Regions from separate parts of the Ensifer sp. SSB1 genome, predicted to be linked through region 2. Evidence: riboswitches for the same ligand, from Rfam matches in the RefSeq annotation. Region 2 holds a riboswitch; each other region holds the start of a gene.
What was found. Region 2 has a riboswitch for cobalamin ahead of I8N66_RS00305 (aromatic ring-hydroxylating dioxygenase subunit alpha). Riboswitches for the same ligand answer to the same signal wherever they lie in the genome.
Positions count from the first base shown of each region.

Region 1: it holds a riboswitch for cobalamin, as region 2 does, so the genes downstream of both, nrdH (glutaredoxin-like protein NrdH) here and I8N66_RS00305 (aromatic ring-hydroxylating dioxygenase subunit alpha) in region 2, are expected to answer to the same signal.
Region 3: it holds a riboswitch for cobalamin, as region 2 does, so the genes downstream of both, I8N66_RS05945 (CbtB-domain containing protein) here and I8N66_RS00305 (aromatic ring-hydroxylating dioxygenase subunit alpha) in region 2, are expected to answer to the same signal.

Region 1 covers NZ_JAEPRP010000077.1:19,475-27,328, forward strand. The annotation lists gene I8N66_RS19460 (metallophosphoesterase) at 1-689, opposite strand, end outside; gene I8N66_RS19465 (LysR substrate-binding domain-containing protein) at 913-1,818, opposite strand; gene I8N66_RS19470 (hypothetical protein) at 1,882-2,259, shown strand; cobalamin riboswitch at 2,531-2,756, shown strand; gene nrdH (glutaredoxin-like protein NrdH) at 3,143-3,364, shown strand; gene nrdI (class Ib ribonucleoside-diphosphate reductase assembly flavoprotein NrdI) at 3,377-3,793, shown strand; gene nrdE (class 1b ribonucleoside-diphosphate reductase subunit alpha) at 3,763-5,916, shown strand; gene nrdF (class 1b ribonucleoside-diphosphate reductase subunit beta) at 6,148-7,122, shown strand; gene I8N66_RS19495 (multidrug effflux MFS transporter) at 7,205-7,854, opposite strand, start outside.
Region 2 covers NZ_JAEPRP010000001.1:63,482-71,335, reverse strand. The annotation lists gene I8N66_RS00325 (DUF1217 domain-containing protein) at 1-1,896, shown strand, start outside; gene I8N66_RS00320 (FAD-binding oxidoreductase) at 1,964-3,397, opposite strand; gene I8N66_RS00315 (L-threonylcarbamoyladenylate synthase) at 3,535-4,509, opposite strand; gene I8N66_RS00310 (DUF6656 family protein) at 4,590-5,189, opposite strand; cobalamin riboswitch at 5,503-5,706, shown strand; gene I8N66_RS00305 (aromatic ring-hydroxylating dioxygenase subunit alpha) at 5,810-7,054, shown strand; gene I8N66_RS00300 (hybrid-cluster NAD(P)-dependent oxidoreductase) at 7,056-7,854, shown strand, end outside.
Region 3 covers NZ_JAEPRP010000015.1:16,207-24,060, forward strand. The annotation lists gene I8N66_RS05940 (CbtA family protein) at 1-689, opposite strand, end outside; gene I8N66_RS05945 (CbtB-domain containing protein) at 887-1,063, opposite strand; cobalamin riboswitch at 1,105-1,369, opposite strand; gene I8N66_RS05950 (TetR/AcrR family transcriptional regulator) at 1,368-2,060, opposite strand; gene I8N66_RS05955 (NAD(P)H-binding protein) at 2,165-2,995, shown strand; gene I8N66_RS05960 (anthrone oxygenase family protein) at 2,992-3,471, shown strand; gene I8N66_RS05965 (SRPBCC family protein) at 3,541-4,107, opposite strand; gene I8N66_RS05970 (metalloregulator ArsR/SmtB family transcription factor) at 4,104-4,466, opposite strand; gene I8N66_RS05975 (crotonase/enoyl-CoA hydratase family protein) at 4,517-5,332, opposite strand; gene I8N66_RS05980 (TetR/AcrR family transcriptional regulator) at 5,416-6,036, shown strand; gene I8N66_RS05985 (VOC family protein) at 6,159-6,509, shown strand; gene I8N66_RS05990 (cystathionine gamma-synthase family protein) at 6,837-7,854, opposite strand, start outside.

The DNA of each region.
Region 1 (7,854 bases), on a different contig from region 2:
AGCCGCTCACCCGGCATCGGCCGTTCCAGCGTGTCGATGATGAAGGAGGTCGGCGGCGCCCAGACGAGCGACGTCCCGGCATGTTTGCCGGTCCAGGCCCAGTGCAGGTGACCGCTTGCATGCAACGCCACCTCGGCTCCGGCGAAAAGATCAAAGAGCCGCTGGCGCTGGCGGGGACGGATGCCCCAGTAGCCGGTGTCGCCCTCGGCCGGGTCGTCGACGAAGAGCGGCTTGTGGGCGAAGATCGCCACCCGGCGGCCGTCGCGACCAAGCAGCTGCTCCTCCAGCCAGGCAAATTGCCTCTCTTCTTCCTCGTCCTCGAAGCCAATCAGCAGGCTGTTGAGGCCGAGCAGCCGCCAGCCGCCATGGTCGCGGCCCCAATAGTCCGGACCGGCGAGACGGCGCCAGCGGGCAAGCCGGACGGAATCCACAGGCTGGTGCGAGCCCGGCAGATGGCCGACATCGTGATTGCCGGGAACGATCGCGACCGGCATCGACAGCTGACCGATCAGGTTGAGCGAAAAGGTGATGTCGTCTTCGTGGTCGGCGCCGTCGATGGTCACATCACCGGTGTGAATGACGAGATCAGGTGCCACCGCCTCGATCCAGGCGCGAAGTGGCTCCCAATTGTCGTTGAAATGGCTCTTCGCCGGGCTGAGGTGGGTGTCGCTGATCTGGACGATCTTCATGGAAACGGCCTCCGACGATGGCTTCAAGGCAAGCGCTTCGGAGAGTTGTCATCTCCCCTCCGGCTGCGGTTGGCCGCAGTCTTTAGGGAGCTGCCATGTCAGTTTGGTAACAGCCGTTCTCAGCTGATTTTCAGTTTTTCCATGAAAGTTTCACCTTCGCCCGAGAGCGCCAACCGAGAGTGGTTGCAGCGAAACAACCTGCAAGGGAAATCGTCACGGGGGTTTAGACCGAAACAGGCCCCTGCTCTCCCATCACGGACGAAAGAAGCGCATTCGACGCATCCGCCTCGGCGATGATCCAGTCGCGAAACGCCTGAATCTTCTTCTGCCGCCGACTGCTTTGCGGATAGACCAGCCAGTAGGCACGGCCGTCGCGAACCACATGGTCGAACGGCCTGATCAGTCGGCCGCTCCTAAGTTCGTCCATCAGAAAGGTCGAAACGGCAATGGCGATGCCATGGTCGTTGAGTGTCGTGGTGACATCCATCGCCTGGACGTCGAAGATCAGCTCGGTACCGTTGCTTGCCGGCGGCTCCACCCCCGTCTCGATCATCCATCGCCGCCACCAGCTGGCATTGCCGAAGCGCCGCACGCGCAGCACGTCGGAGGGATGCCTGAGCTGGTGCTTTTCCCGGAAAGAAGGGGTGCAGACCGGCATGTAATCGATCGGGAAAAGCGGAAACACGTCGTTGCCGGGCCAGTCGCCATTGCCGCTACGCACGACAAGATCGATTGCATCACGCTTGAAGTCGATCAGCTCCGTCGACATGTGCACCCGAATGCTGATGTTCGGATGGGCCGTCTGGAAGGAGGCGAGCCTGGAGCCGAGCCAGCTCGACACGACGGTCGGCAATATGGAGATATGCAGGTGATGTTCGGTCTTGTCGGTGATTTCCGAAAAGGCCGCCCCGAGAAGGTCGATCGCCTCCGTCACCTTCGGCGCCAGCTGCCGCCCGGCCGCCGTCAACCGCACCTCGCGCGGAAGCCGGACGAAGAGCGGCGTGCCTATGCGCTCCTCCAGCAGCCGGATCTGGTAGCTGACCGCCGCCTGGGTCATGCCGAGTTCGTCGGCGGCGCGGGTGAAACTCAGGTGCCGGGCAGCCGCTTCGAACGCGCGCACCGCACTCATGGGAGGAATCTTGCTCATTGCGTTGAGATAAGCATTCTTTATGCCAGCATGCGAGAAATCGCTTTGCGCGAAGCGGCAAAATTCCTCACTTTTTTCGCGAACACAACAGCAAAAACAAAGAGGATAGCAATGCTTAGCGCGCTGCGATCAACGATCCTTCATGTCCTGAAGCGGGCCGGGAACGTGCTCAGCCCAACCATCGCCATCGATACCTTCAGCGAGTTCCAGCTGAGGGATATCGGCCTGACGCGGGACCACGAGAACATTCGGGCGCGCGTCGGCGACGTTGCCGATCCGTGGCACTGGCCGAAGGACGACAACGCACAAAAGCCGCAGCCCTCACCGACGCGGGACTGCGTTGACATGCCGCGCGTGGCGCGGGCTTCGCCTCGCGCCCAGCCCGGAGAGAACAAAGACGTCAGCATGTCGCTCTGCGACTGAAGCGGTAACAATTCTCAGCTGTCGCAATCTGCCACCTGCCAGCCGCCGGATCGAATGAGCAGAAATTCGCTCCGGCGCTTCCTGGAATATCGTACCCTCCGCAAATGACGGACAAAGGCGCGAGCGCGCGGCATCGAAGCCGAGAGCGTCCCGCCAACGGGCTTTGCAGCGCCCCTTCGTTTACGCCCTGTTATCCACATGGCGAAAGAAATCACCTCCCCACCCGGGCCGGAGGCACCTCACACCTATTGACGCGGACATGCGATCTACTACTATATGTAGTGTTCGAGGTTCTTCCGATTCGCAAGGATTGGGAGCTAAGACGGGAATACGGTGCGCCGGCGGGTTTCCGCCCGGCTATGCCGCAGCTGCCCCCGCAACTGTAGACGGAGAGCGACTGTCCGGAATTGGACCACTGAGGCATAAGGCCTCGGGAAGGTCGGGATGGAAGCTTTGACCCGTAAGCCAGGAGACCTGCCTCGAGCAACAAACGTCCGCGGGCGGGGTGTCCGGAGGGGTTGAGTGCGTGGCAGGATGAGCCTGCCCGATCGTCTCGACATCTCCCCGGCAGCCTGTCGAAAGCTTCGGGGTGAAGTCATGTCAGTTTCTTCCAGTTCAGATCCACCTTCTGCGGACGGGTGCGCATTGTTGCGCGCCTGATCGAAAGGCCGCGCCCTGAAAGCCCGCACCCGCGGAATTCCTGAGCGCCCGACAAGAACGAGCCGGCCCGGTTGTGTAACCGACCTGGGGCCAGCTTACCGGCGTCAACTCCGGTCGAGGCGACCGGGGAACGATGTTTTGTGCCCTATCGCCAAGCCTGCGGTTCGCGTTCGCGCGACCCGACGACTTTTTGCGCCCATTTGCGAGACCTCACGAGGAACCCATGTCGATCACCGTCTACAGCAAACCCGCCTGCGTCCAATGCACCGCCACCACCCGCGCGCTCGACCGCCAGGGCATCGATTATCGCATCGTCGATATCTCCGAGGATTCCGATGCATTCGCGCTCGTGCAGGGTCTCGGTTACCGGCAGGTTCCAGTGGTCGTCGCCGGCGAGCGGCATTGGGCGGGGTTCCGCCCGGACATGATCAGCGCGCTTTCCTGAGGGAGAGAAGCGATGGGGCTGATCGTCTATTTTTCCAGCCGCTCGGAAAACACCCATCGCTTCGTCGAGAAACTCGGCCTTCGCGCAGCCCGTATACCGCTCAAGGAAAGTAAGGGCGCACTTACGATTTCGGAGCCCTATGTGCTCGTCGTGCCGACCTATTGCGGCGACGACGGCCGGGGTGCCGTGCCGAAACAGGTGATCCGCTTCCTGAACGACGCGGGCAACCGCTCCCACATCCGCGGCGTGATCGCAGCGGGCAACAGCAATTTCGGCGCGACCTACGGGATCGCCGGCGACGTGATCTCGGCCAAGTGCCAGGTGCCCTACCTCTACCGGTTCGAACTGCTCGGAACCGATGAGGACGTCGCCAATGTCAAAAACGGGATGAAAAGATTTTGGACGTCTCAACACTCGAACGCCCCCTGAAGGCGACGGAACCGGCGCTGGACTACCATGCGCTCAACGCGATGCTGAACCTCTATGACGAAGAGGGGCGGATCCAGCTCGACAAGGACCGGCAGGCGGCGAAGCAATACTTCCTCCAGCACGTCAACCAGAACACCGTGTTCTTCCATAACCTTCGCGAGAAGCTCGATTATCTGGTGACCGAGGGCTACTACGAGCAAGAGGTTCTCGACCAGTATTCCTTCAACTTCGTGCGCGATCTCTACGACCACGCCTATTCGAAGAAGTTCCGCTTCCCGACGTTCCTTGGCGCGTTCAAATACTACACGTCCTATACGCTGAAGACCTTCGACGGAAAGCGTTACCTGGAGCGCTACGAGGACCGCGTCTGCATGGTGGCTATGACGCTGGCGCGCGGCGATGAAGAGCTTGCCCGCGACCTAGTCGACGAGATCATTTCCGGCCGCTTCCAGCCGGCAACACCGACCTTCCTCAATGCCGGCAAGAAGAGCCGCGGCGAACTCGTCTCCTGCTTTTTGCTCAGGATCGAGGACAACATGGAGAGCATCGGCCGCGCGATCAATTCGGCGCTGCAGCTTTCCAAGCGCGGCGGCGGCGTGGCGCTGTCGCTCACCAACATCCGTGAGATGGGCGCGCCGATCAAGCAGATCGAGAACCAGTCCTCCGGCGTCATCCCGGTCATGAAGCTTCTGGAGGACTCGTTCTCCTACGCCAACCAGCTTGGCGCGCGTCAGGGCGCAGGTGCTGTCTATCTCCATGCCCACCACCCCGACATCATGCGCTTCCTCGATACCAAGCGCGAAAACGCCGACGAGAAGATCCGCATCAAGACGCTGTCGCTCGGCGTCGTCATCCCGGACATCACCTTCGAGCTCGCCCGCAACAACGAGGACATGTACCTGTTCTCGCCCTATGACGTGGAGCAGGTCTACGATGTGCCGCTCACCGAGATCTCGGTGACGGAAAAATATCGCGAGATGGTCGAGGATGCCCGCATCCGCAAGCGGAAGATCAAGGCGCGCGAATTCTTCCAGATCATCGCAGAGATCCAGTTCGAAAGCGGCTATCCGTACATCATGTTCGAGGACACGGTGAACCGGGCAAACCCGATCGCCGGGCGTATCACCATGAGCAACCTCTGCTCGGAGATCCTGCAGGTGAACGAGCCGAGCGAATTCAACGACGACCTCTCCTACGCCAAGATGGGCAAGGACATTTCCTGCAACCTCGGTTCGCTGAACATCGCAGCAGCGATGGACTCGGCCGATTTCGGCAAGACCATCGAGACCTCTATCCGGGCACTCACCGCCGTCTCCGAGATGAGCCACATCTCGTCCGTGCCCTCGATCGAAAAGGGCAATGACGACAGTCACGCGATCGGCCTCGGTCAGATGAACCTGCATGGCTATCTCGCCCGCGAGCGCATCTATTACGGCTCGGAGGAAGGCATCGACTTCACCAACATCTATTTCTACACGGTGACCTACCACGCCATCCGCGCATCGAACCGGCTGGCGGTCGAAAAGGGCAAGAGCTTCGCCGGCTTCGAAAACTCGAAATACGCCTCTGGCGACTATTTCGACAAATACACCGAGGCCGAGTGGCTGCCGGCGACCGAAAAGGTGAAGGCACTATTCGAGGAAGCCGGCATCGCGATCCCGACGCAGGAAGACTGGCTGGAACTGAAACGGGCGGTGATCGAGGGCGGCCTCTACAACCAGAACCTTCAGGCCGTGCCGCCGACGGGCTCAATCTCCTACATCAACCACTCGACGTCCTCGATCCACCCGATCGTGTCGAAGATCGAGATCCGCAAGGAAGGCAAGATCGGCCGCGTCTATTACCCCGCAGCCTTCATGACGAATGACAATCTCGACTATTACCAGGACGCCTACGAGATCGGGCCGGAAAAGATCATCGACACCTACGCGGCGGCCACCCAGCACGTCGACCAGGGCCTGTCGCTGACGCTCTTCTTCCGCGACACGGCGACCACCCGCGACATCAACCGCGCCCAGATCCACGCCTGGAAGAAGGGCATCAAGACCATCTACTACATCCGCCTTCGGCAGATGGCGCTTGAGGGCACGCAGGTCCAGGGCTGCGTTTCCTGCGCGCTCTAACGCCGCGTTCCAGCAATTGCTCAAACGGCCCCCACCCTAACCCTCTCCCCGCAGGCGGGGAGTGGGGACGTGCCATACCAACGCCCGAGATGCGGGCGGCCCCGATGATGTTAGGCGGTGCGGCATTGTCCCTTCTCCCCGTACGCGGGGAGAAGGCGCCGGCAGGCGGATGTGGGGCCATACCCGCACCGCGCAGATGTGGGGCACCCACGATCACAAAGGTCCAACGACATGAACATGCACGCCAAATCCGCAAGCCGCATCCGCGCCATCAATTGGAACCGCATCGAGGACGACAAGGATCTGGAGGTCTGGAACCGCCTGACCGGTAATTTCTGGCTGCCGGAAAAAGTGCCGCTCTCCAACGACATCCCCTCCTGGGCGACGCTGAAGCCGGAGGAGCAGAAACTGACGATCCGGGTCTTCACCGGCCTCACCTTGCTCGACACGATCCAGAACGGCGTCGGCGCCATCAGGCTGATGGAGGATGCGGCCACGCCGCATGAAGAGGCGGTGCTTTCCAACATCTCCTTCATGGAGGCGGTCCACGCCCGCTCCTACTCCTCGATCTTCTCGACGCTCTGCCTGACGCCCGACGTCGACGACGCCTATCGCTGGTCCGAGGAAAACGAGTTCCTGCAGAAGAAATCGGCGCTGATCACGGCAGAGTATGCCTCCGGAGATCCGCTGAAGAAGAAGGTCGCCAGCGTCTTCCTCGAAAGCTTCCTGTTCTATTCCGGCTTCTATCTGCCGATGTACTGGTCGAGCCGCGCCAAGCTCACCAACACCGCCGACATGATCCGGCTGATCATCCGCGACGAAGCGGTGCACGGCTATTACATCGGCTACAAGTTCCAGCGCGCGCTGGAGCGGCTGACGGAGGAACGCCGCCAGGAAATCAAGGATTTCGCCTTCGACCTGTTGCTCGAGCTCTACGACAACGAGGCGAAATACACCGAAGCGCTCTATGATGGCGTCGGGCTCGCCGAGGACGTGAAGAAGTTCCTGCATTATAACGCCAACAAGGCGCTGATGAACCTCGGCTACGAGGCGCTGTTCCCGGCTGAAGCCTGCAAGGTCAACCCCGCCATCCTCTCCGCCCTGTCGCCGAATGCCGACGAGAACCACGACTTCTTCTCCGGCTCCGGCTCCTCCTATGTCATCGGCAAGGCGGTCGCGACCGAGGACGAGGACTGGGATTTTTAAAAGCGAGCCGACCGGTCACACCTGACAACAAAAGGCCGGCGAGGACACCCTCGCCGGCCTATCGGTTTAGCGTTAGCAGTCCCTACTCCGCTGCCACCACACGGCTGCGGCCGATCGTTGCCTGGGTCAGGAGGAAGGCGGCAAGCGCGCAAGCGGCGATCGCCCCGGCCATTGGCAGGGCCGTTCCGTCGAAGAAGAGGCTCGCGACCACCATGGCGACGGCGGCGGTGACGAAGTGCAGCGTGCCCATCAGCGCCGACGCCGTGCCGGCGATCTCGCCGTGGTCTTCGAGTGCCAGCACCGCCGAGGTCGGGATCACCAGGCCGAGCACCCCGTAGCCGACGAACAGGAAAGCGGCCATGACGGGCAAGTGGTTGAAACCGAGGCTCATGACGACGAACATCGTGACCATGGTCAAAGCGAAGGCGCCGACGGCGAGATGCATGACCCGTACCAGGCCAAAACGCTCGCCGAGCCAGCCGGTCGCCTGCGACACCGCGAAGAACGACACGGCGTTCATCGAGAACGCCAGGCTATATTGCGTCGGCGTCAGCCCATAGTGGTCGATCAACACGAAGGGCGAGTTGGCGAGATAGACGAGGAACCCGGAGATCCCAAGCCCGCCGATGAAGGTAAGCGTCAGGAAGTTGCGGTCTGAAAGCAGCAGGCGGTAGGCGGCAAGCGCGCTTGCCACGCTGCTGCCGGCACGGTCCTTTTTCGGGCGGGTCTCCT
Region 2 (7,854 bases):
TTGACCGCCAACCAGACGGCAGCCAAGACGCGGTTGACCGAAGCGAGCAAGCAATTGACGGATCTCGGGGCACGCGACACGGCGCTGGCCCAGATCACCAGCCTGACAGCCCAACTGGCCGCCGCACCCGATGCGGACAAGCCTGCCATCCAGACGAAGATCGATGAGCAAAACGCGATCGTCAGCGACCTCGATGCGCGGCTGCCGCCGCGCGACCAGGCGCCGGCGCTGAAGGCGCAGCTATCGCTGGAGGTGAACACGCTTGCCAGGCAGATCAGCGGTCTCGATGTCTATATCCAGCTCGCCTCGACGTTCAATTTCAATGCCGACGGCAGCGTGCCGGCCGGCGAGAAGGCGATCAGCGACGAAAAGAAGACGCTGCTCAACGAGGCCTATGTCTTCCAGCGGCCTGGCGCCACGCCGTCGGGCGGCACACGGCTGACCGGCGCTGGCGCGCTGCTCAACAAGGAATATTACGAGCAGAAGATCGGCAGCATTACCAAGGTGTCGGACCTGATTGCCGACAACCGCCTGCTCAACTACGTCATCACTGCCTTCGGCTTGCCGTCCGCGACGACGATGCCGTCCACGGTCGAAAACATCCTCACCAGCGACATCAACGACCCGGAGAGCTACGTCAACAAATATGGCGGCGAATACAACGCCGCCTACAAGAGGATGCTCGCCGCCTTCAACTTCCAGACTGACGGGACACTGCAGGCGGGCAAGACCGCGCAGGATGCGGCCCAGATGAAGACGACGTCCGACGAGTACATGGTGCGCTATAACGACAAGAGCGACGCCGAGGACGAAGCTCTGGTCAAGCGCTTCAAGCTGCTGATCGGCACGATGAAATCGGTCGACGACCTGCTTGCCAACAATGACATGAAGAAATTCATGCTGCGCGCTTTCGGCCTCGAAAATGAGGATCTGAGCACGCGAACGCTGAAGCGGATTCTGACCAGCGATCTCAATGACCCCAAGAGCTATGCCAACACCCTGCGCGACGAGCGCTACGTCAAACTCGTAAAGGCGTTCAACTTCAACCCGGACGGCACGCTTGGCGCACCGAAGCTGGCGCAGGGCGAAGCCGACATCATGAACACGGCCAAGGCATATGTGATTGCCAAGTCGCGTTTCGGCACGGATGAAGAAAAGAAGGTCGCCAAGGAGAAGGCGCAGGAGGAAGCCAAGTACTACACCGCCGAGATCGAAAAGGTGGAGACGCTCGACGCCTTCCTCGCCAACCGGCGTCTGGTTGATTTCGTTCTCGTCGGCGCCGGCATCGATCCGGAAACGGTCAAGACCGAATACCTCAAGGACATGTTCACGTCCAATCTCGACGATCCCAAGAGCTTCATCAATACCGACCCGAACGGGCTGAAATACCGCGAGATCGTCGCCTCCTTCAATTTCGACCAGGAGGGGAAGATCATCAGGGGTGAGGCGGGCCAGATCCAGACTCGGCGGGGACTTGTCACCACAATCGACCTCTATCTCAATCAGTCGCTTGAGGAGACGGAAGGCGCAGACAACGGCGGCGTCCGACTTGCGCTCTATTTCAAGCGCAAGGCCCCCGAGATCAACACCGCTTACGACATCCTGGCCGAGACCGCCCTGTTCCAGGTTATCAAGACGGCCTACAGCATGCCGGAGGGTCTGCAGAACGCCAAGATCGAGGCGCAGGCCGCCTATATCGAGCGTGTCGTCGACATCAAGGATCTGCAGGACCCGGAAAAGCTCGAGAAGCTCCTGCAGCGGTTCACGGCGCTTTATGACGTCGAAAACAACACGGACGTATCACCGGGGTTGGCAATCCTCAGCGGAAGCGGTGGAGGCGGTGTCAGCGCCGAGACACTCCTGTCCCTTTCACAGCTGCGCGCGGGCGGACGCTGACGCTACTCAACCCGAACGTATGAGTCGCTGCGGAAGGGCGCGGGCCTGCGGCTGAGGCGCGCCCGCTTCACCGGTCTGCGCGCAGCACCTTGTCCGGATTCATGACGCCTGCAGGATCAAACGCGTGTTTGATCCGTTGCATCAGTTCGATCTCGATCGGCGGACGGACCTCGGCAAGCTCGTCGCGCTTCAACTGGCCGATGCCGTGTTCGGCCGAGATCGAGCCGTTGTATTTCAGAACGATGCCGTGGACGATGGCGTTGATCTCGCGCCAGCGATCGAGGAAGGCCTGCTTGTCGGCGCCGACCGGCTGCGAGATGTTGTAGTGGATGTTTCCGTCGCCCATGTGGCCGAAGGAGCAGATGCGCGCTCCCGGGATCGCCTTCATGACAGCGGCGTCCGCTTCCTTCATGAAGGCGGGAATGCTGGAAACGGGCACCGAAACATCGTGCTTGATCGAGCCGCCCTCGGGCTTCTGCGCTGATGACATGCTTTCGCGCATATGCCACAGCGCCTTCGCCTGCGCCTCATTTGCGGCAATCACGGCGTTTTCGACGAGACCGGCGGCAAGGCCCTGTTCTAGAAGATTGTTGACCATGCGCTCGGCGCTTTCGGCCGAATCTGCGGTCGAGATATCGATCAGCGCGTACCAGGGATGGACGGTTTCCATCGGGTCACGAACACCGGGAATGTGTTTCGTGATGAATTCCACGCCGAGGCGCGGCATCAGCTCGAAGCCGGTCAGCGCCGGTCCGCAAAGACTGGAGGCCTTGTCGAAGAGGGTGAGCGCGTGCTCGACGCTGCCCACGCCGGCGAAGGCGACCTGATGCCCGAGCGGCTTCGGGAACAGCTTGAGCACCGCGCCGGTGATGACGCCGAGCGTGCCCTCCGCGCCAATGAAGAGGTCGCGCAGGTCGTAGCCGGTATTGTCCTTCTTCAACCGTCGCAGACCATCCCAGATCTCGCCGGTTGGCAGCACGACTTCGAGGCCGAGGCAAAGCTGGCGCATGTTGCCGTAGGCGAGCACGGCGGTGCCGCCGGCATTGGTGGAGAGATTGCCGCCGATCCGGGCGGAGCCTTCCGATCCGAGCGACAGCGGGAACAGGCGATTGTGATCGTCTGCCGCCTTCTGGATATCTGCGAGAATACAGCCGGCATCCGCAACGATCACGTTGCCGACCGGATCGATGTCACGAATCCGGTTGAGCCGTTCGAGAGAAAGCACGATGTCCGCCTTGCCTTCCCGCGGGATCTGCCCGGCGACGTGGCCGGTGTTGCCGCCCTGCGGCACGATCGCCGTGCGGGTCGCGCTGGCGAGTTTCATGATGCGTGAGACCTCGTCGATCGAGCCGGGACGCAGTACCATCGGCGTCGTGCCGCGATAAAGCCCCCGGGATTCGACGAGATAGCGCGCCTTGTCCGCTTCCGCGGTAAGCGCATTGGCGCTGCCGACGATCTCGATGAAGGAGGCGATGAGTTCGGGAGAGGGAAGCGTCGTCATGGGGCAGCCTTCGCATTGCGCTTGCGCGCGCTATCGGATCGGTCGATCTGAAGACGCGATCCTCGGTTCGTATCGCCTGCGATCATAACCGCAAACGCAGCCGCTCGCTGAGGGTGGGTGCGGAGCCGCACGCGATCTTACCCTCGTGGTGCCGCCGCCCGCTGCAGCCGGTCGATGATGGCTTCTCCCAATCCTTCCGAAGGGATGGGGCCGAAGGCGATCGTTGCAGCGCCGCTGGCGTCGGCCCGCTTCATATAGTCGAAGAGATTGGCGGCCGCTTCGCGCAGGTTTCCGGTCGGGCTCAGATCGAGAACGACAGCCGCCTGTTCCTCGCCGAGGACCCGGCCGCCGCCGAAACGGATCAGGGCCTCGCCCGCCCGCACGTCGGTGGCTTCCAGCCTGACGGCAGCACCCGGCGCATAATGCGAGGCCAGCATCCCCGGAGCCTCGATCGTCGCACCCGCGGTTTCCGCCCTGATCACCGGGCGGTCGAGCAGGCGCTCGATCTCGGCGGCATCGAGGCCACCCGGCCGGAGAAGCCGGATCTCGTCGCCATCGACCTTGATGATCGTTGACTCGAGCCCGATTTGCGCCGGACCGGCATCGAGGATCAGTTTCAGCTTTTCTCCGAGATCGGCATCGACATGGTCCGCACTGGTCGGGCTGATCTTGCCCGAGGTATTGGCACTCGGTGCGGCCAGAGGTCGTCCGAAGCGGGCGATCACCCGGCGCGAAAAGCCGTCGGGCATGCGAATGCCAAGCGTGTCCAGGCCGGCTGAGGCGAGGGCGTGCACGGTACTCTCGGGCCGCTGCGGCAGGATCAGCGTCAGGGGGCCGGGCCAGAACGCTTCCGCCAGGCGTCGGGACAGGGGATCGAAGCGCACATGGGCCTCGGCCATTGCCATGTCGGAAACATGCGAGATCAGCGGATTGAAGCGCGGCCGGCCTTTCATCTCGTAGATGCGGCTGATCGCATCGGGATTGGTGGCATCGGCGGCAAGGCCGTAGACGGTTTCGGTCGGGATGGCGACCGGTTCGCCCTCGGCGAGAACGGCGCAGGCGCGATCGATCGCGCGGTCCGGTTCCATATCCGTGTCGATGATCTCTGCCATGCCGTTTCCTTTCCGACGCTTCCTTAACGGACGCGCCGGGAAAACAGAACGATTTTCTTTGCAGGGAGCGGGCTGCTGGCTCAGAAGCTGCGAATGATCCGGCGCAGTGCGTCGTCACGGGCACCCAGCATCAGCACGTTCTTGAGAGCGACCTTTGGGTCGTCGGTGCGGAAGAGAAGCCCGTTGTCGCGGACGTTGCGATTGATGACCATCTGTCCGTCTTCGGCGTTCGGTTCGATCGCGACGGCAAAGTACATGCGGGAATAGCCGGCCCGGATGCGGTCGAAGAAATGCGTCTCGTCACCAAGGTCGCTGAAAAAGTTGGCGAAATAGAACGACCAGGTGATGTCCTTGGAAGGTGTGACCGCCGTCCGCGCGGCCGTCACGTGGCAATAGCCGAGGTGCGGTTTGCCAACGAGCGTGCGGTGGAAGATCAGCTTGGGAAACTGGATCGAGGCATGAAAGCCGTTGATCCGCTTGTGCGTCGTGTCCCCGGCGGTCGAAAGCTTCTTGCCGGTTCGGTCAGCGACTTCCTCATAGCTCAGGTAGCGTCGCTCGCTCGGCATCCATTGCCGGCGGTTGATCCGGCCGGTGCGCAGAAACTCGGTGTGAACTGCCGTCTTCGGCATGATCGCCGGCGGCTTCTCGGCCGCTGCGTCGTAATATCTGAGCTTTGCCATGATTGTCAGCGCGCCATCTGCCTGCCGGACATCTTCGTCCGCCGGCGAGACTAGCGGCTTATGGTTAATGAAGAATTTCCTTTCGCTAGCGGGACATGGCTCCTGACATCAATGGGAATGTCGCAAACGGGCGAAACCTTCCCGCGCCTGCGCCATATCGGTCGCAAAAGACGGCATATGCCTATTTTTTGATCTATCTATATGTTTATAAAGTGAAAAAGTTTCGTATCCGCTTGCGGACGACGGTTTCAGACGTGTCGTCATTCTGGAATTCGATGTCGCTATCCGGCGCCTGCCAAGACGGTTTCCGCGATTACATATCCTTACTCAGGGTGTCGTCTTCCAGAAGGGAAGGCGGAGAATTGGGAAGCCGGTCAAATCCCGGCGCTGCCCCCGCAACGGTGGTGGAGCGAAAGCCTCGGCGAAGGCCACTGGACGGTTCGTCCGGGAAGGCGCCGGGCTGGTCCGCAAGGACGGCTCCTGAGCCCGGAAACCAGCCTTGACACACATAACCGTAACGGGTTGCGGCGGGCAGCCGGATCGGAGCCGAGAACGCATGGGCGCATGCCCGTGCGGGTTCCTGTCCTGCCTCTCCGAAACATGGCGCATGAGGACAGGACATGGATACCAAGACCGATATGCTTCGCAAGCTGAAGGGCCGGCGTGACGGCTACAGCCTCGATCGGGCCTTCTACATCGACCCCGACTACTACCGGCAGGATCTGGAAAGCATCTGGTACAAGGACTGGTTGTTCATCGGCCATGACTGCGAAATTCCGCGAGCCGGCAACTACTTCACTGTCCAGGTCGGCGACTATCCGGTTGTTGTTACCCGCGATCGCCAGGGCACGATCCGTGCGCTGCACAATTCCTGCCGGCATCGCGGTTCCCGCGTCTGCACGCAAGCAAAGGGCTCCTCGGCAAAGCTCGTCTGTCCCTATCACCAGTGGACCTACGAACTCGACGGATCGCTGCTCTTCGCACGCCAGATGGGCGAGGATTTCGACAAGGCGGCCCACAGCCTGAAGCCGATCCATTGCGAAACGGTCGGCGGCTACATCTTCATCAACCTGTCGGAGACGCCGGCCGATTTTGCGGCCTTCCGCGAACTCGCCACGCCCTATCTCGCGCCGCACCGGCTGGGAGAGACCAAGGTCGCCTTCGAAAGCACGATCATCGAAAAGGGCAACTGGAAGCTCGTCTGGGAAAACAATCGCGAGTGCTATCATTGCGCCGCCAATCATCCGGAGCTCTGCCGCACCTATCCGGAGGCGCCGACTGCGACCGGGGTACAGGGCGCCAAGGATGATCCGGTGATAGCCGCCCATTGGGCGAAGTGCGAGGCCGAGGGCCTGCCGAGCGAATTCCGGATGTCGCCGACCGGCCAGTTCCGTGCGGCGCGCATGCCGCTGGTCGACAATGCCGAAAGCTACACCATGTCGGGGAGGGCCGCCGTCAAAATGGCGTTGTCGGCCGATGTCGGGCAGAAGCAGATCGGCACGCTTCTGATGTTCCATTACCCCACCACCTGGAACCATGTGCTTTCCGACCATGCCATCACCTTCCGTGTTCTGCCGCTCGGACCGGAACTCACGCAGGTGACGACCAAGTGGCTGGTCAACAAGGACGCGGTCGAGGGCGTCGACTACACGCTCGATGACCTGACCCATGTCTGGACCGAGACCAACGACCAGGATCGCCAGATCGTCGAAGAAAACGCCTTCGGCATCCGCTCGCCGGCCTATGAACCAGGCCCCTATTCACCGGACCATGAAGGCGGCGTGATGCAGTTTGTCGAATGGTACAGCAAGTTTATGGAGCAGCGCCTTGCAGGCGATGCGGCTCCGCTGTCAAAGGTCGCCTGACATGCAGATGGCATCCTCCTTCCACCATTTCGACGAGCTGCATGTCTGGATCGACCGGCAGCAGATGCTCGAATGCACCTCGGCGGTCGTTGAAACCGCCGATGTCATGACCTTCACCTTTCGCGCCGAAAAGCCGGCCTGGTTTCGCTACCTGCCCGGCCAGTTCGTCACCCTGGAACTGCCGGTCGCCGACGAACCGGTCATGCGCACCTATACGCTGTCGTCCACACCATCGAGGCCGTTGTCGATTGCGGTGACGGTCAAGGCACAGGCCGACAGCATCGGCACGCGCTGGATGTTCGACCATCTGAAGCCTGGCGTGAAACTGAGAGCCTTCGGGCCGCTCGGCGACTTCAGCTTCGTCCGCCATCCCGGTGAAAAGTACCTGTTTATCTCCGCGGGGTCCGGCATCACGCCGATGATGTCGATGACACGCTGGATGGCGGATTGCGTACCGGAGACGGACGTCACCTTCATCTCCTGCGCGCGCCGGCCGGACGACCTCCTGTTCCGTTCCGAGCTGGAGGTGCTGGCGACTCAGATGTCCGGGTTGAGCCTCGGCTTTATCGTCGAGGGCCACGAAGCGCGCCACGGCTGGCACGGGCTGCGCGGCCGCATCGATGGCGCCAAGCTGCCGCTGCTTGCGCCGGATTTCATGGAGCGCACCGTCTTCTGCTGCGGTCCGGAACCGTTCATGCGCGGCGTGCGCGAGATGCTGAAGGCGGCAGGCTTCGACATGGGCCGCTACCACGAGGAGAGCTTCCAGCCTGCGGCCGCACCGGCGGCGGAGGAGATCGCTG
Region 3 (7,854 bases), on a different contig from region 2:
ACGGCCGGGACGTTGCTGGAGATATCGAGTGGCTGCGGCGCGCCGTAGACATGGGGTGCGGCGATCAGGACGAGGCCGGCAACCTTGGATACGATTTCCTCGCGCAGAACCAGGAGATAGAGGCCGACTGCGGAGAGAGCGACGGTTGCCAGCCACCAGGTTTGGCGGTCGCCGAGTTCGGCTGCCGGGAAGCCCGGCAGTTCCGGCGGCAGGCCGATCGCCGGCAGCATGTGCACCGCGAGCCAGCCGCAAGCGCCCCAGAGTGCGCCGTTCCTAAGCGTGATCGGATAGCCGATCACCAGGCTGACGCCGGCGAGCAGCAGGCCGAAGCCGGAGCCGGTGACGAGGTTTGCCATCAGCGTGCCGGAGAAGCGGCTCAAACCGAACATGATGCCGCCTTCCTCATGTTCGCCTTCGTGCGCATAGGCCGGCGTGATCGGCGACAGCGCGTCGAGCACGGCGCCAAGCGGCGATACCGCCTTCAGCGACGAATGCTGGTCATGGCCCTCGGCGGCCGGCTGTGCCGCACCCGGCTGGCCGGCCGGCTGTTCGGTCGCGGCCGGAGCCTCGCCTTCGAATTGCTCCGCATGCAGGATCAGCGGCGTTACCCGCAGTTCCTGGGCGCCGGTCATGAAGACACCGGCAATCAGTCCAGCCACGATCGCGGCCAGAAGCGTTCTGACAATCATCTTGAATTCCCTCGATAACGGCAAACGCCACGCGTTTCGGCGTGGTTGTTGAGCCTTCCCATTCGCTGTGCCACACGGACGGTGCTTGCATGTTCGCCAAAGCGCCATGCGCAAACGCCGACATCCGGCGTGAGCCGGATGCATTCAGGTCCGCAGCTATTTCGATGCGGAACGTTGTTCACGTTCCGGCGCATCGTTTAGTGGCAGGGGAAGCCGTAGGAGTGGCGGGTGTCGTGCGCGGTGTCGTGCAGCACGGCCGAATTGGCAAGGCCGGCACCGAAGACGAGGAATGCGCCGATGAAAAGGGCGATGACGCCAGCGGTCAGACGATCGCTGAGGGAGAGCGGGGTGCTCGAAATGGTAGACGTAGCCATGACAACCTCCGTGATGGCATCGGGAAATTCCCGGTGTGGGCCCTATGCCCGTATCGAGTGGCAGGTTTCCTGGCTCACGGCGCTGGGCGAAATGCCCGGGATCTGCCTCGCCTTCCCAGTTCGACCCCTCTCTCGGGGCCTGTTCCAGTGGCTTCTTCCGGATTGCTCCGGAACGGCAAGATCAACGTCGCTCTACAGTCGCGGGGTCGGCCGTGATTTGAATGCCCAGCATGGGTCCATCCGTCACGTTCCCGTTTACTCCCGAAACGCGTTCGCGTCCCGGGAACCAATCGATCCAAAATGATTAGGAGCGTGTCATGGCGTTGTCAATTGAGCCTGCGCCGCCGGCCGCTTCATCCGCGACAAAATCGCGAAGCATCATCTGCTTGTAGGCCTCGACGATGCGGTCGCCCTCCGGCCGATCGACCGAGACGGCAAGTCGCATGGTGCAGTCGCCGAGATGCATGATCAGGAAGGCAGCGCTGTCGATCATTTCGCGCGGCGTCTCGGGCGCAAAGCGGGCCCAGACATCGGCCAGAAGCTTGCCGCCGGTGCGGCTTTGCAGAAGATCGACCTCACGCAGCGCCTTGTCGGCCTGCATCGCCGACCAGATGTCGCGCATGACAGGCTCGGCCAGGAACATGTCGTAGTAGATGTCGAACAGCAGTGAGAAGGCGTCGCGCAGTTCTGCCATCGACGTGACCTTGGCGAGTTCGGCGGCGATGCACTCGTTGCACACGGCATTGTAGCGCTCGGCCAGCGTACGCACGATCGCCGCCTTGTCCGGGAAGTACTGGTAGAGCGACCCGATCGAAATCCCCGCCTTTTCAGCGACTTCGCTCATGCGCATGGCGTCGCTGCCCTTCTCCTGGATGAGTGCCGTCGCGCAGGCAAGGATCTGCTCCACGCGCTCGCGGCTGCGCTTCTGGCTGGGCGTCCGGCGCAACGTGGTCTCGTCGTCGGCGGGAAGTGTGGCGGGGCTTGCACCTGGAATCATGAGTAATGCTCACATTTTGACTTGACTCCTAAAATACGAGGATTTATCACATTTGCAAATGTGAGAGATACTCATGTTTGTTGGTGAAACCTCAGGAGGAAACGATGTCTCAGAAAGTCACACTGGTTTTGGGCGGTACCGGCAAGACGGGGCGGCGCGTGGCCGAGCGCCTTCGGGAGCGGGGCATAGCGGTGCGCATCGGCGCCCGTTCGGCGTCGCCGTCCTTCGACTGGACGGACGAGGCGACCTGGGTGCGCGTCCTTGAAAATGTCGATCGCATCTATGTCTGCTACCAGCCGGATCTGGCGGTGCCGGGCGCCGTCGACGTCATCGACCGGTTCTCGAGCCTTGCCGTTCGCTCGGGCATCAAGCGGCTGGTGCTGCTGTCGGGCCGCGGCGAGGACGAGGCGGAAGCGGCCGAGCGCGCGCTGCAGGCCTCCGGCGCCGACTGGACGGTCATCAGTGGCAGCTGGTTCTTCGAGAATTTTGACGAAGGCTTCTTGGCCGATGGCGTGATGAGCGGGTCGGTCTTCCTGCCGGTGGACGAGGTCACTGAGCCCTTCGTCAGCTGCGACGACATTGCCGATGTGGCGGTCGCGGCGCTTCTGGACGACGCACATATCGGCAAGGTCTATTCGCTGACCGGCCCGCGGCTGATGACCTTTGCCCAGGCCGTGGCCGAGATCGCCGTCGCGGCCAACCGCCGGATCGCCTATCAGCCGGTGCCGATTGACGATTTTGCGGCACAGCTCAAGGCCGACGGCGTGCCGGATGACTATGTCGCACTCATCCGCTATCTCTTCTCCTCGGTGCTCGACGGACGCAATTCCAGCATGACGTCCGATGTCGAGCGCGTGCTTGGGCGGCCCCCGCGCGACTTTGCGGATTATGCCCGGGAAACCGCAGCAACTGGTGTTTGGAGTATTGCCGCATGATCCCGCTGATCCCCGCTCTGGCGTTTGCCGCCGCGATCGGTTCCGGCCTGATGGCCGGACTGTTCTTCATCTTCTCGGTCTGCATCATGCAGGCCCTGTCGCGGCTGCCGCCGGAGCAGGGGATCGCCGCGATGAACGCCATCAATGTCGTGATCCAGAACCCGATCTTCCTCAGTGCTTTCATGGGCACCGCGCTGCTCGGTCTGGTGCTCGTCGTCATGGCCTTCCTCTCGGGCGGCGAGGGCAGGTGGTGGCTTGCCGCCGGCGGCATCGCCTATGTCGTCGGCGTGCTTCTGGTGACGATCATCTTCAACGTGCCGATGAACGATGCGCTCGCCGCTGCAGCCCCCGGTCAGGCGGCGACCGATCTCTGGCATGAGCGCTATCTGACCGATTGGGTCTGGTGGAACCACGTGCGCACCTTCGCATCGATCGGCGCGCTGGCGCTCTTCGTTCTCGGTTTCGCCCGCGCCTGACGAAAAGCGCCGGCAAGTCGATCCTTGCCGGCGCCTGTAGGCGTCTTGACCTCTAAGCCCATTCCGCCGTCACGGCTTCGGAATACGCGCGTCATATTGCGCTTCCAGGTCGGCAAACTTGCTCCAGAAGGCTGCCGGCTTTTCGCCTTCGAGCAGAGCGCGCAAAATGTCGAGATGCACGTGCCAGCCGGCGGAAAAGCTGGTCATGATGGCACGATCGGCGATGCGTTTATGGGTGACAACGAGCAGCACCTTGTCGCCGCGAGGGCTGAGCTCGAAGCGGACCTCCGAGGGCGTGCCGGTCTCTTCGTTCCAGGTATAGGCGAGCAGCCGCGGCGGCTCCCAGGCGAGCACGTGACCGTAATTGCGCACCTCGCCGGCATGCGCGGCATATTTCTGCGGCGGCCGATCGTCTTCCGCTGTCAGTTCCGAGTGGCGGAAGACGTGCTCGACCGCGGCACCTTCGCACGAGCCGATCGTGCCCGATGCCATCCAGAGCCGACGCTTGCTTTCCTCGGTCAGATAGGACCAGACCCGCTCGATCGGGCCCGGCAGCAGGCGTTCGATGCGCACCGCGTCCGGTGCGATGACGCGACCGTAATCGGTACCGGCAAAGGCTGTGGCAGACGAAGTCATGGCTTTTCCTCCGGATCATTTTGGATAGTGGCGTCTTCGGCCAGAAGCAGCGCCTCGAGTGCGTCGATGCGGGTCCGCCAGAAGGCTTCGTAATGGCGCATCCACTCCATGCCTGCATGCATCGGCGCGGCATCGAGCCGGCACACATGCGTGCGACCTTTCACTTCGCGGCGCACCAGACCTGCTCCTTCCAGCACCTTGATGTGCTTCGATGCCGCGGCCAGCGAGATCGAGAACGGCGCCGCAAGCTCACCCACCAGTCTTTCGCCCTGCGAAAGGTCCTGGAGCATGGCGCGCCGCGTCGGGTCCGAAAGCGCGTGAAACACGGCATCGAGATGTGCGTTCTGATATTCAACCATATCGTTGAATATCGTCGCGATCGACCTAATTGTCAACCGTTCGGTTGAATTTAAAAGTATCGCGAAAAGAGACCGGGCCGCGGTGGATCGTCGTGGACGCGCCGTCCCCTCCAGGCAGCGAGCGCATCCGCGAGATCGTCGGTTGGCACCATCTGGGCAAACTGTTCGCTTTCGACCAGCAACCCCTCGGCGATCGACATGTTGAGGCCGCGGGTTACGGCATTGATGATCGAGCGGATGGCGAGGGGGGAGTGCGCCATGATGCGTTTTGCTAGGTCACGGGCGGAAGCGATCAGTTCCTCATGCGGGACGACGCGGTTGACGAGCCCTAGCTCCAGCGCGCGATCGGCCAGGAAATCCTCGCCGGTCAGGAGCAGTTCGATTGCGCGCTTGCGGCCGGCCAGCCGCGGCAGGCGCTGGGTGCCGCCGAAGGTCGGCGGCATGCCGAGCTTGATCTCCGGCTTGGCAAAACGTGCCTTGTCGCTAGCAATTGCCAGATGCACGGCCTCGGTAATCTCACAGCCGCCGCCATAGGCGAGCCCGTTGACGGCGGCGATCACCGGTTTCGGGAAGGCTTCGAGCCGGGCCGTCAGGCCCTGACCGCGGCGAACGAAATCGCGCACGGCCGGGTTCACGCCCTTGGCCACGCTTTGCGAGAACTCATGGATATCGCCGCCGGCGGAAAAGGCTCGCTCGCCGGCGCCGGTGATGATCACCGCGCCGATCTCGTCGTTCACTTCGATCTCGTCGAGAAGGCTCATGAGCCGGTCGATCAGCTCGTAGTTGAGCGCGTTGAGTTTCTGCGGACGGTTGAGAGTGAGGACGGCGATGCCCTCTGATATCTGCATCAGCACAGTGTTCGACATGGTTGCTCTCCGGCAGGTGTTGACGGGGAGAGGCTAGGTGAGGGAAGATGCGATGTATATTCACTAGTCGGTATACATCAGAGATGGCGAAACCAGAGAAATCGACCCGGGACGTGATCGTCGCAGCGGCGGAAAAGCTGTTTTATGCCGAGGGCATCCGTGCCGTCAGCGTCGATGCGGTGGCCGAGGCGGCGGGGGTCACGAAGCGCACGCTCTACTACCACTTCGAAAGCAAGGACGAGCTGATCGCCGCCTATCTCGAAGGTCGCGACCAGCCCAATCTCAAGCTCTTCCGGAAGTGGTTCGACACGGGCGACGGGGACCTTGCCGACAAGGTCGAGGCGATCTTCGTCAATCTGGCGCGGGCGGCGCGCCACCCGAAGTGGAAGGGCTGCGGTTTCCTGCGCACCTCTGCCGAGCTTGCCAACATGCCAGGACATCCGGCGCTCCGGATCGGTGCGGCTCACAAGAAGAAGTTCGAGGCGTGGATGGCCGAGACCTTCACCGACGCCGGCGCCGCCGAGCCTGCCATGCTGGCAAAGCAGATCCTGCTGCTGCTCGACGGCAGCTTCGCCGTGGTGCTGCTGCACCGGGATGCCAGCTATATGGAGATGGCGGGCAAGGCAGCGGCGACGCTGGTGCGGGCGGCGCTTGCCGACGCAAACCCGCACGCGTCATCGAAGCACGCGGCGGCGGCTTTCTGAAGCGATGCGTTTTCGCTTCAACTGAGTGCACTTGGCAGGCAGTATAGGCTGTATCGCGTTCAACAGAACAACTGGGGAGTGCCGATGTAGCCGTGTTGCGGCTCACCGGAGGAGAGCAATCCATGACCGTCAAGCGTATCGTCTCCAACCTCTACGCGCCGGACCCGCGGGCGGCACGCGCCTTCTACGGTGACCTCTTGGAACTGGACGTGGTGATGGATCACGGCTGGATCCTGACCTTTGCCGCCGAGGGCAAGGCGGCGATGCCACAGGTGAGCATCGCCAGCGAGGGCGGCAACGATACGCCCGTGCCGGTGCTTTCGATCGAGGTCGACGACGTCGACCGGGCCTATCAGCGCGCCAAGGCCGCCGGCGTCGAGATCGTCTACGACATCACCAACGAGCCCTGGGGTGTGCGCCGTTTCTACATGCGCGACCCGTTCGGCAATATCGTCAACATCCTGGCGCACTAAAGCAATTCCAGGAAAAGTGCGCAGCGGTTTTCCGTCCGGAATTGCGCCAGCCAAGCGAGCCAATTCCAGGAAAAGTGCGCAGCGGTTTTCCGTCCGGAATTGCGCCAGCCGAGCGAGCCAATTCCAGGAAAAGTGCGCAGCGGTTTTCCGTCCGGAATTGCGCCAGCCGAGCGAGCCAATTCCAGGAAAAGTGCGCAGCGGTTTTCCGCCCGGAATTGCGCCAGTCAAGCGAGCCAATTCCAGGAAAAGTGCGCAGCGGTTTTCCGTCCGGAATTGCACATTTCAATTCAGCGAAGCGGCCGCCGGCTCGACCGGCGGCCGCTTGCATCAGGAGACCGACAGGGCGTTTGAAAGATCCGCGACGAGATCATCCGGATGCTCGATGCCGATCGACAGGCGGATGGTCGATTCCAGCACGCCGATGCGGTGGCGCACCTCGATCGGCACGCCGGAATGGGTCATGGCCGCCGGGTGGCTGGCGAGCGATTCCGTGCCGCCGAGGCTGACGGCGAGCTTGAAGATCTGCAGCGCATTCAGAAAGCGGAAGGCCGCTTCCTGGCCGCCCGTAATGTCGAAGGAGAAGGTCGAGCCGGCGCCGGTGCACTGTGCCTTGAAGGTGCGGCCGACGGGCGTATCCTCGCCATGGAAGGGCAGGTAGTGGATGCGCTCGACCTTCGGGTGCTCGCGCAGGAACTCGGCGACGATACGGGCATTGTCGTCGGCCTTCTGCATGCGCACCGAGAGCGTTTCCAAGGAACGGCCGAGCATCCAGCAGGAATGCGGATCGAGCTGGGTGCCGATCGCGCCGCGCAGCGCCTTTACCTGCTTCATCACCGCCTTGGAGCCGAGCGCCGCGCCGGCGATGAGGTCGGAATGGCCGCCGACATATTTGGTCAGCGAATAGAGCGAGATGTCGGCGCCGTGTTCGATCGGCCGCTGGAAGACCGGGCCGAGCAGCGTGTTGTCGCAGGCGACGATCGGCGTATGGCCCTGCTTTCGGCCGATAGCGTCGGCAACGCGGCGGATCATGGCGACATCGACGAGGCTGTTGGTCGGGTTCGCCGGCGTTTCTATCAGGATCACCGAGACACGGCCCTTGGCCATCGCCTCTTCGGCGGCGGCCGTCACCGCCGCTTCGTTGACGCCATCGGCAAAGCCGACGGCGGCGACGCCGAGATTGAGGAAGGTGCGGGCAAGCAGTGTCTCGGTGCCGCCATAGAGCGGCTGGCTGTGCAGCACCGCGTCACCCGGCTTGACGAAGGCGAGCAGGGTCGTGGCGATCGCCGACATGCCCGACGAGAACAGCGCGCAGCTCTCGGTGCGCTCGTAGACGGCGAGGCGGTCT